2 regions of the Rahnella sp. R3(2024) genome follow, and region 2 is predicted to be linked to the other one. Evidence: predicted binding sites of a transcription regulator. Region 2 holds the regulator's gene; the other holds the start of a gene.

Region 1 (5,140 bases), 3.2 Mb from region 2:
CGCGTTATCGAGCAGACCGTACGTGAAAAACTGCCTGCTGGTTTCCAGCGCAGTGAATTCCTGATTGATAAAGGCGCGATCGATATGATCGTCCGTCGCCCGGATCTGCGTGCCAAGTTGGGCAGCGTTCTGGCGAAGCTCACCGGACAACCTGAGCCACGTGTGGCTGAGGTGCCGGCTGCGGTCAACGGCTCTGCCGCTGACAATCATCAGGATGCCTGATCGATCAGAGTAAAAGCCGGTCAGTTGTTCAGGGCGGCCACTCATCGTTGTGCCGCCCAAGCTGTCGCCGTCAAGCTGTTATCGCTCAGGACTGGCAGGCCGTGCTTTTACTCTTTCAGCAGTATCTGAAAAAGAGGGCATTGCCTGCTGTCACAGTCTGGTGATGTAGTGTCGAAGTGAACCTAATGCAGGTTGAACGGGGCTCATGCAAAATCAACTTATCCCTCAAGCCACGTCGCCTTTGGCCACGTGGCTTTATTATCTCGAACATCTCCATTCTCAGGCGATTGAACTCGGCCTTAGCCGCGTCAGCGCAGTCGCCACCCAACTCGATTTACTGACACCTGCGCCGCTGGTCTTTACCGTGGCCGGTACCAATGGCAAAGGCACCACCTGCGCCACGCTGGAATCGATTCTGATGGCGGCGGGTTACCGTGTCGGCGTTTACAGTTCTCCTCATCTGGTGCGATACACCGAGCGCGTGCGTATTCAGGGCGACGAGTTACCCGAAGCGGCACACTGCGCCTCTTTCGCGCAGCTTGAAGCCGGGCGCGGCGATATCTCTCTGACCTATTTCGAGTACGGCACTTTATCTGCTTTGCAGCTGTTTAAGCAGGCTAAGCTGGATGTGGTGATCCTCGAAGTCGGGCTGGGCGGTCGTCTGGATGCCACCAATATTGTTGATGCCACGGTTGCCGTGGTGACCAGCATCGCGCTGGATCACACGGACTGGCTGGGGTCAGACCGCGAAAGCATTGGCCGCGAAAAGGCCGGTATTTTCCGTTCGGGCAAACCGGCGGTGGTCGGTGAGCCGGATATGCCGCAGTCGATTGCGGATGTGGCGCAGGAAAAAAATGCCGATCTCTTCCGTCGTGACAGCCAGTGGCATTTTACCGCTGGTTCTGACAGCTGGCGCTGGGCGGCGTTGCAGGAAGGGGCGGAAACCACCGTTCTGGAGGCTCTGCCGTTGCCAAACGTTCCCTTAGCCAACGCGGCGACGGCACTGGCAGCCCTGCATTATTCGCCGCTGGAGATCCCGCCTGAGGCGTTGCGCAGTGGCCTGACGCGTGCGGCGCTGCCGGGGCGATTCCAGACCGTGAGCGAATCACCGCGCCTGATCCTCGACGTGGCGCATAACCCACACGCTGCTGCCTATCTGGCCGGGCGTTTGGCTGAACAGCCACGCCATGGCGGGAAAGTACGGGCCGTCGTCGGCATGTTGTCAGATAAAGATATTGCCGGTACGCTGGCGTGTCTGTCCCCGCAGGTGGATGAATGGTATTGCGCGCCGCTTGAAGGCCCGCGCGGTGCCAGCGCTGAAGAACTGACGGCGCATCTGCCCGCGGCGCGTCAGTTTACGGATGTGGAGTCAGCCTGGAAGCAGGCCATGCAGGAGGCGGCTCCTCAGGATATTGTGATCGTCTGCGGTTCGTTTCATACCGTCGCTCACGTAATGGATGCTTTAGATACGGGGAAAACCAGTGGCAAGTAAGTTTCAAAATCGCCTGGTCGGTACGGTCATTCTGGTGGCGCTGGGCGTCATCATTTTGCCCGGATTACTCGACGGCAAGAAAAAACATTACGAAGACGAATTTGCGTCGATCCCATTGGTGCCAAAAGCGGGTGATGTCGAGGAGCAGGATTCGGTACCGCCGGTGACGCAGTCGCTGCCTGCTCAGGCGCCTGAAGGCGCAGATCAGTCGATGCATGGCGCACCGGAATCTGACAATTCCGCGACCAATACCACGGCGGCCAATCGTGGCGCGGTGGCACCGGGGAATACCACGGTAGAAACGCCACCTGCAACGACGCTGCCAGAGCAGAAAAAAACGGTGCAACCAACGCGTACCGAACCTGCGAAGCAGAAACCGGTTGAGCAAAAGCCAGTGGTTCAGAAGCCTAAGACGATCGAGCCTAAACCGATGGTCGAAGCACCGCCTGTCGTCAAACAGAAACCGGTTGAACAGCCTAAACCGGCAGAGCAACCGAAAGCCGCAGAACAGCCGAAGCCGGCGCAGGAAGAAAAAGCGCCGGCGGGGCAGTCGTATGTTGTGCAGCTGGGGGCGTTGAAAAATGCCGCCAAAGCCAATGAGATCGTGGCGAATCTGCGACTCTCCGGTTTCCGTGCCTACACGGTTCCGTCAACGCCGGTACAGGGGCAGATAACGCGCCTCTACGTCGGGCCGGATGCCTCCAGGCAGAAGCTCGAAGCCTCGTTGCCGCAGTTGCAACAGCTCAGCGGATTAGGCGGCCAGGTTCGGGCTTACTCTGCACACTGACGTTACTCCTCCCCTTTGCCGGGGAGGGAACTGATAAAACATAAAAAATACCAGGGAGGGCACAAGCGATTTGTGCCCTTTTTCTATAAGATCCTCAGGTTGGGTTTTTATAGGGTTATGCTGCGATTGAGGTTTTTTTAATCGCTATTATTAATTTGTCTGACCGGCAGATTTCCCCTACGCAAACGTTTTCTTTTTCTGTTAGAATTCGCAGCGATTTGGATGCCGGGGTAGACGTGACTGGATTAGACACTGGAATAGTTAATGGTCTGGATTGATTACGTCATCATTGCGGTTATCGGATTTTCTGCATTAGTCAGTTTGATTCGTGGCTTTGTTCGTGAGGCTTTATCACTGGTAACCTGGGCTTGCGCCTTCTTCGTTGCCAGTCATTATTACCCTTACCTCGCCATCTACTTCACGCGTTTCGAAGATGAGTTAGTTCGAAACGGGATCGCAATTGCCATCTTGTTCATCGCGACGTTGATCGTAGGTGCAATTGTCAACTATGTGATTGGTTCGCTGGTGGAAAGAACCGGATTGTCCGGCACAGACAGGGTGTTAGGTGTGTGCTTCGGCGCGCTGCGCGGGGTGTTGATTGTCTCCGCGATGCTGTTCTTCCTGGATACTTTTACCGGCTTCTCACAAAGTGAAGACTGGAAGCAATCCCAGTTGATCCCACAGTTCAGTTATATCATCAGGTGGTTCTTTGACTACCTGCAGAGCACGTCGAGTTTCTTGCCAAAACATCTTTAGTTTTGGCAGCGCTGAAGAGGAAAAGACAACATGTGCGGTATTGTCGGTATCGCCGGTTTCATGCCGGTAAACCAGTCGATTTATGACGCGTTAACGGTGTTACAACACCGTGGGCAGGATGCCGCAGGCATCGTCACCATTGATGCCAATAATAACTTCCGTTTACGGAAAGCGAATGGCCTGGTGAAGGATGTTTTCGAAGCCCGCCATATGCAACGCTTGCAAGGCAACATGGGCATCGGCCATGTTCGCTACCCAACGGCTGGCAGTTCCAGCGCTTCAGAAGCTCAACCTTTTTACGTCAACTCTCCGTTCGGCATCACCCTGGCCCATAACGGTAACCTGACCAATGCCCATGAACTGAGAAGCAATCTGTTCGAAGGCCAGCGTCGCCATGTCAACACGACTTCTGATTCTGAAGTCCTGCTGAATATCCTGGCCAGCGAGCTGGATCGTTTCCAGCATTATCCGCTCGAAGCTGACAACATTTTCGCTGCCGTGTCGGCGGTGAACCTGAAAATCCGTGGTGCTTATGCCTGCGTGGCGATGATCATCGGTCACGGCATGTTAGCTTTCCGTGACCCGCATGGCATCCGCCCGCTGGTGATCGGCAAACGTACGTTGGAAGATGGCCGCAATGAGTACATGGTGGCGTCTGAGAGCGTGGCGTTAGATACACTGGGCTTTGAGTTCCTGCGTGATGTGGCGCCGGGCGAAGCGGTGTACATCACCGAAAAAGGCCAGCTGTTTACCCGCATGTGTGCTGAGAATCCGCAGTACAATCCGTGCCTGTTCGAGTACGTGTATTTCGCACGTCCTGATTCGTTCATTGACAAAATTTCCGTCTACAGCGCCCGTGTTCGTATGGGTGAAAAGCTGGGCGCGAAGATTGCCCGTGAATGGGAAGATCTGGATATCGACGTGGTGATCCCTATCCCGGAAACCTCATGTGATATCGCGCTGGAAATTGCGCGCATCCTGGATAAACCGTACCGTCAGGGTTTTGTGAAAAACCGTTATGTTGGCCGTACATTTATCATGCCGGGTCAGCAGGAACGTCGTAAATCTGTGCGTCGCAAACTTAATGCTAACCGCGCTGAGTTTCGTGATAAGAACGTGTTGCTGGTGGATGACTCCATCGTGCGCGGCACCACGTCTCAGCAAATCGTTGAGATGGCGCGTGAAGCGGGGGCAAGACGTGTGTATCTGGCTTCAGCGGCACCGGAAATTCGTTTCCCGAACGTCTACGGCATCGATATGCCAAGTGCCAACGAACTGATTGCGCATGGCCGTGAAGTCAGCGAAATCAACCAAATCATCGGTGCCGATGCGTTGATCTTCCAGGACCTGAGCGATTTGATCGCCGCAGTGAAAGAAGACAACAGCGATATCGAGAAATTTGAGTGTTCAGTATTCGACGGTATTTACGTCACGAAAGACGTTGACCAGAATTACCTGGAATACCTCGAAGCCCTGCGCAACGACGACGCTCAGGCGTTACGTGGTCAGCAGGAAGCTGAAAACCTCGAGATGCACAACGAAGGCTGATAAGCGCGTTGCTGACATGATATAAAGCGCGCCCCTCCTGTGAACACACAGGTCGGGCGCGTTTTTTTATGCCTGAATGTATGTCAGTATTAGCACCGTCCGGGTTCATTCTTCTAAGGCAGTGTTCATGAAACGACTTATTGTCGGTATTTCAGGCGCCAGCGGCGCAATTTACGGTGTCCGGCTGTTGCAGGTGTTAAAAAGCGTACCGGATGTCGAAACCCATCTGGTGATGAGTAATGCCGCACGGCAGACGCTGACTCTGGAAACCGATCTGACGCTGCGCGACGTGCAGGCCATGGCCGATGTGGTTCATGATTCCCGCGATATCGCCG
Region 2 (5,140 bases):
TCAGATTCAGAAGATTTGTATTTCTCAGCGGTTTCTTTGATCAGCTGTTGCAGTTCGCCACGCTGATACATTTCAATCACGATGTCACAACCGCCGACCAGTTCACCATCAACCCACAGCTGCGGGAAGGTAGGCCAGTTAGCAAATTTTGGCATCTCTGCGCGGATATCCGGGTTCTGCAGGATATCGACGTAAGCAAAACGTTCACCACAGGCAGACAATGCCTGAACTGCTTGTGCAGAAAAACCGCAGCTTGGCAGTTTTGGCGAGCCTTTCATGTACAGCAGAATCGGGTTTTCAGAAACTTGCTTCTGAATTTTTTCAATTGTTGGAGTGGTCATTTCTTGCTTCCTCAAGCCGGTACAGGCTGTCACGGTCATTACTCTTCACGCGCAGCACAAAAAAGTGCTGAATCACATTGCCCTCTATTGTAACGATGGCAGCTATCAGATAAAAACGCCATTTTTTGCAGGGTCTTTCGCAATACTGACATTTTATTTCACTATTTTAAGTGCCTGCGTGCGGGCTCACTAAAATAAAGATTCATCGAGAATAACATTTTTGGCGATGACATTAACCAGGGATTTGCATTTCGCCATGGTTTAACACAAATATTAACCTACTGAAAAACGGTCATTTTATTCACTAAAAATGGCGTTTATTTCGACGTTTTAAAAGCTATTAACTTTTTCTCACAATATGATCTAGAATCGATGCAATTCGTGCTGTTTTGTCTGGTTCTTTTAGGCAATACTCTGACATCTCTGATGTTTAACCTAACCACCTATGGTAACGAAGCTATGCGCTTACTGTTCACGCTTTTTGTGCTGCTCTTTACCCAGCTGTTTCTGAATATTGCTCATGCGTCACCGCAGAGTCGTGTTTCTGCCGATCAGCGAAAGAGTCATGTTAATCAGGTTGCCCCTGAGGAACGTCGAAAGCGAAAAACGGTTGCAGCGAAAACCACTAAAAAAACCAAAGTGGCACCGGTGAAAGAACAACAGAGTCAGGAAAAAAATGCCAGTAAGAGAGTCAAAAGCACCGAACTGGTGACGCGAAAGGCCTCTTCTGTCAAAACAGTGAAAACGACGCGGGCTGAAAGTAAGGCCGAGAGTAAGAAAGAAAAAACACTCAAAACCACCAGAGCTGAAACCAAAGCAGATAAGAAAAGTAAAACCCGGGCTTTGGCGAAAAACACCACCGCAAAGACCAGCAAGAAAGAAGCGTATGGCCGACACCGAAAAGGCAAGAAATTAGCCGAAGAAGACAGCAAGCCCATTACGTTAAGCGCGACCCACAAGAAACGTTATCAGCATGCTCAGCAAACGGCGATGACCAAGCTGATGCACCAGGTCGGCAAACCTTATCGCTGGGGTGGTACCTCACCCAATACCGGTTTCGATTGCAGTGGTTTAGTGTATTACGCGTATAAAGATCTGATTCGTATCAAAATGCCACGCACCGCCAACGAGATGTACCACCTGCGCGATGCCGCACCGGTGAAACGCGGTGAACTGGAGTCCGGCGATCTGGTCTTCTTTAGAATTAATAACCGCGGTGCCGCGGACCATGTCGGGGTATACGTCGGTAACGGCAAGTTTATTCAGTCTCCGCGTACCGGTGAAGACATCAAAATTACCTCACTGGGCGACGATTACTGGCAAGATCATTATGTAGGTGCACGTCGGGTAATGACCCCGAAAACGATCCGATAATAAGCAGTTCGTTAAATTTGAAGTTCCGCTAATCATCACTGAATAGCATTTAACGAAGCGTTTGTGCAGGGAAGAATGTCGGCGAAAAAGGGTCAATGTGCAAAATTGAAAAAGGGCGATCCCTGTATAGGGTTCGCCCTTTTTGTTGCCCGATGACAGAGCTTTTAGTTCATCACTGCGGTGAAGCTGAAAGCGATAATCATAAGCAACGCGCAAACGGTGGTAATCAACGACAATTTCAGATTACTGTCCATAAAACCCCCTTACGGATCAATTGTGGCGTTTCATTAAGCCACATAAAATGTGTGCCAACGCATTTTCTCATACTTCATCGCTAAAATCCCGCGTTGATTCATGCGCGATATTCCACAATAACACTTCCACTTTGCTGCATTATAAGAGAAAATTGTCGGTTACCACGCCTGTGTGCCGGTCGATTTCACCCGAGAGCGTTTTGCGCCTCACTCTGACGAATCCACCCAACGATTTCACTGCCTTTTTAAAAGCTCGCAGTGAAATCCACGCAAGCAAACGATTAACATAATGCTAACGTGCTGAAACACGTGAGTTCAGGAGTCATTGTTTACATGGCAACGATTAAAGATGTCGCTAAGCGCGCTGGCGTTTCCACCACAACCGTGTCGCACGTCATCAATAAAACACGTTTCGTCGCCGAAGACACCAAAACCGCGGTTCTGCTGGCTATCAAAGAGCTTCACTACTCGCCAAGCGCCGTTGCGCGCAGCCTGAAGGTCAATAACACCAAAACCATTGGCCTGCTGGCGACCTCAAGTGAAGCGCCCTACTTTGCCGAAGTCATTGAAGCCGTTGAAAACAGCTGTTTCTCCAAAGGCTACACGCTGATTTTGTGTAACTCGCATAATAATCTGGAGAAACAACAGGCCTATCTGCAAATGCTGGCGCAAAAACGCGTCGACGGCTTGCTGGTAATGTGCGCGGAATATCCGGATGAACTGCTGAATATGCTGGAAGAATACCGCTCCATTCCGATGGTCGTCATGGACTGGGGCGAGGCGCGCAAAAACTTCACTGACAGCATTATCGATAACGCCTTCGAAGGCGGTTATATGGCCGGTCGTTATCTGATTGAACGCGGGCATCGTGATATTGGCGTGATCCCAGGGCAACTGGCGCGTAATACCGGTGGCGGTCGGTTCCAGGGTTTCGTCAAGGCGCTGAACGAAGCCAACATTCCTCTGCGCGAAGAGTGGGTAGTTCAGGGTGATTTCGAACCGGAATCGGGGTATCAGGCGATGCACAAAATCCTGATGCAGAAACAGCGCCCTACTGCTGTTTTCTGTGGCGGTGATGTGATGGCGATGGGGGCTATCTGTGCGGCAGATGAGCTCGGTTTACGCGTACCGCAGGATATTTCGGTGATCGGATATGACAATGTGCGAAATGCGCGTTACTTCTCTCCGGCATTAACCACTGTGCATCAGCCGAAAGAGCGTCTGGGCGAAATGGCGTTTACCATGCTGCTGGACAGAATTATCAGCAAACGCGAAGAATCACAGACCATTGAGGTCCATCCCAAACTGGTCGAGCGCCGGTCAGTAGCCGACGGCCCTTTCCGCGATTATCGCCGTTAACAAAAATCTGACGCCTGCCTGTGCAGGCGTTTTTTCTCGTCCCGATCAATACTGGCTTCCGGTATCAGCAGCGTTTAAACAGAGACGATGAGGGTATTAACTCCCATCAGGCCAATGCGGGGATAAGAGTTACGTTCTGACCAAACATTTATCACACCAGTAAACATCCGCCTCCCGGAGAGGTGGATGTTTATTTTCTAATCCCGTAACCATTCCTGATTCATCGTTTCTGTATCGCCCATATATTCCAGCAGCCAGGCCAGCGAAGGAGAGGAGTTACTCTGATCCCACGTCAGGCAACACGGGCTGTCAGGGAACGTATTCTCCAGCGCCAGAACCTGTAATTTCTGCTGTTCAATCTGATGACTCACGCGATGAACCGGCATCATCCCTACGCATAAACCTTCGCTCAGACACTCCAGCGCGCAAGTCCAGTCAGGCACGACCAGGCGCCGCTGATTATCCAGCGTCCAGGTATCACGCTTGGGTAAGGTGCGCGAAGTATCCTCCAGACACAGCGCCGGATAAGGCCGCAGTTGGTCATCGTTCAGCCTGCCGGAGAGATGCGCAAGCGGATGCTGAGGGCTGACGACACAGTGCCAATCCATAAAACCCATATCGCGAAAACTGAAACGCCCGCCCACCGGCACCGCCCGCGTCGCGCCAATTGCCACGTCTGCGCGGCCATCGACCAGCGCATCCCAGACGCCGTTAAATACTTCGGAATGAATGATAAGTTCCGTATCGGGGAAATGACGGTAGAAATCGAGCACCAGCCGCCGCGTTCTGGCGGGTTTCACAATTCGGTCTACCGCCACCCGCAGCTCGCCACGCCAGCCGTTTGCGACCTGCTGGCACTGCCGACGCGTAGCTATCATTTTTTTTGTCAGAATCCGTGCTTCATCAACGAAAACTTTTCCGGCAGGCGTCAGCACCACGTCACGGTGACGCCGTTCAAACAAAGGAACAGCCAGCCAGTTCTCCAGCTGACGAACGGTATAGCTGATGGCAGAAGGCACACGGTGAAGATCCTGCGCTGCTGCGCTGAAACTACCGGTACGTGCTACCGCATCAACTACTTCAAGGGCGTATTCTGACCACATCACTTAGCCTTCAATATTTTTCACAGCAGATTGCAAATATTAGCGTTTCACAAGACTGTTATCAAAGCGTTAAACTCTGCATCCCAACTGTTTTCTGCATCACATCATCTGCAATACATAAATTAACGAGACAAAAATGAAACCCTCCTTTGGATTTATGCTCTATCTCGCCGGATTGAGCATGCTCGGCTTTTTAGCCACAGATATGTATCTTCCCGCCTTCAGCGCGATGCAAATCAGCCTGATGACCAGTCCGGGCATGATCAGCGCCAGCCTGAGTATTTTCCTCGGTGGTTTCGCGATCGGACAACTGCTCTGGGGCCCCCTCTCCGACCGCATTGGCCGTAAACCGGTGCTGCTTATCGGCCTGACGCTGTTTGCCATTGGCTGTCTGGGTATTTTGTGGGTGGAAAATGTGCGTGCGCTGCTGGCGCTGCGTTTCTTACAGGCCGTTGGTGTGTGTGCCGCCGCAGTCACATGGCAGGCGATCGTCGTTGACCGTTTCTCACCGGATGTGGCAAAAAAAACCTTCGCCAGCATCATGCCGCTGGTCGCACTCTCGCCGGCTCTGGCACCGCTGCTCGGCGCATGGGTACTGAATCACTTTGACTGGGAAGCGATTTTCGCTCTGCTGACGGGGGTTACGGTGATCCTCCTTATCACCACGTTGACCTTGCGTGATAAAAAGCACGCAGAACATCCTCCCGAA

The links. The regulator PurR, encoded in region 2, represses purine synthesis genes. The targets are predictions, from matches to a motif close to CANGCAAACGTTTGCNTG.
Region 1: cvpA (colicin V production protein) is a predicted target of PurR. The motif match lies at 2,680-2,697, and genes of this name have one in related genera.

What each region holds. Positions count from the first base shown of each region.
Region 1 is NZ_JBHGBU010000001.1:797,590-802,729, reverse strand. Features, by position in the region: gene accD (acetyl-CoA carboxylase, carboxyltransferase subunit beta) at 1-222, shown strand, start outside; gene folC (bifunctional tetrahydrofolate synthase/dihydrofolate synthase) at 428-1,714, shown strand; gene dedD (cell division protein DedD) at 1,704-2,501, shown strand; gene cvpA (colicin V production protein) at 2,766-3,257, shown strand; gene purF (amidophosphoribosyltransferase) at 3,288-4,805, shown strand; gene ABSH60_RS03385 (UbiX family flavin prenyltransferase) at 4,933-5,140, shown strand, end outside.
Region 2 is NZ_JBHGBU010000001.1:3,959,112-3,964,251, reverse strand. Features, by position in the region: gene ABSH60_RS18070 (Grx4 family monothiol glutaredoxin) at 1-341, opposite strand, end outside; gene ABSH60_RS18065 (NlpC/P60 family protein) at 801-1,715, shown strand; gene ABSH60_RS18060 (YnhF family membrane protein) at 1,880-1,969, opposite strand; gene purR (HTH-type transcriptional repressor PurR) at 2,303-3,328, shown strand; gene punR (DNA-binding transcriptional activator PunR) at 3,526-4,431, opposite strand; gene punC (purine nucleoside transporter PunC) at 4,568-5,140, shown strand, end outside.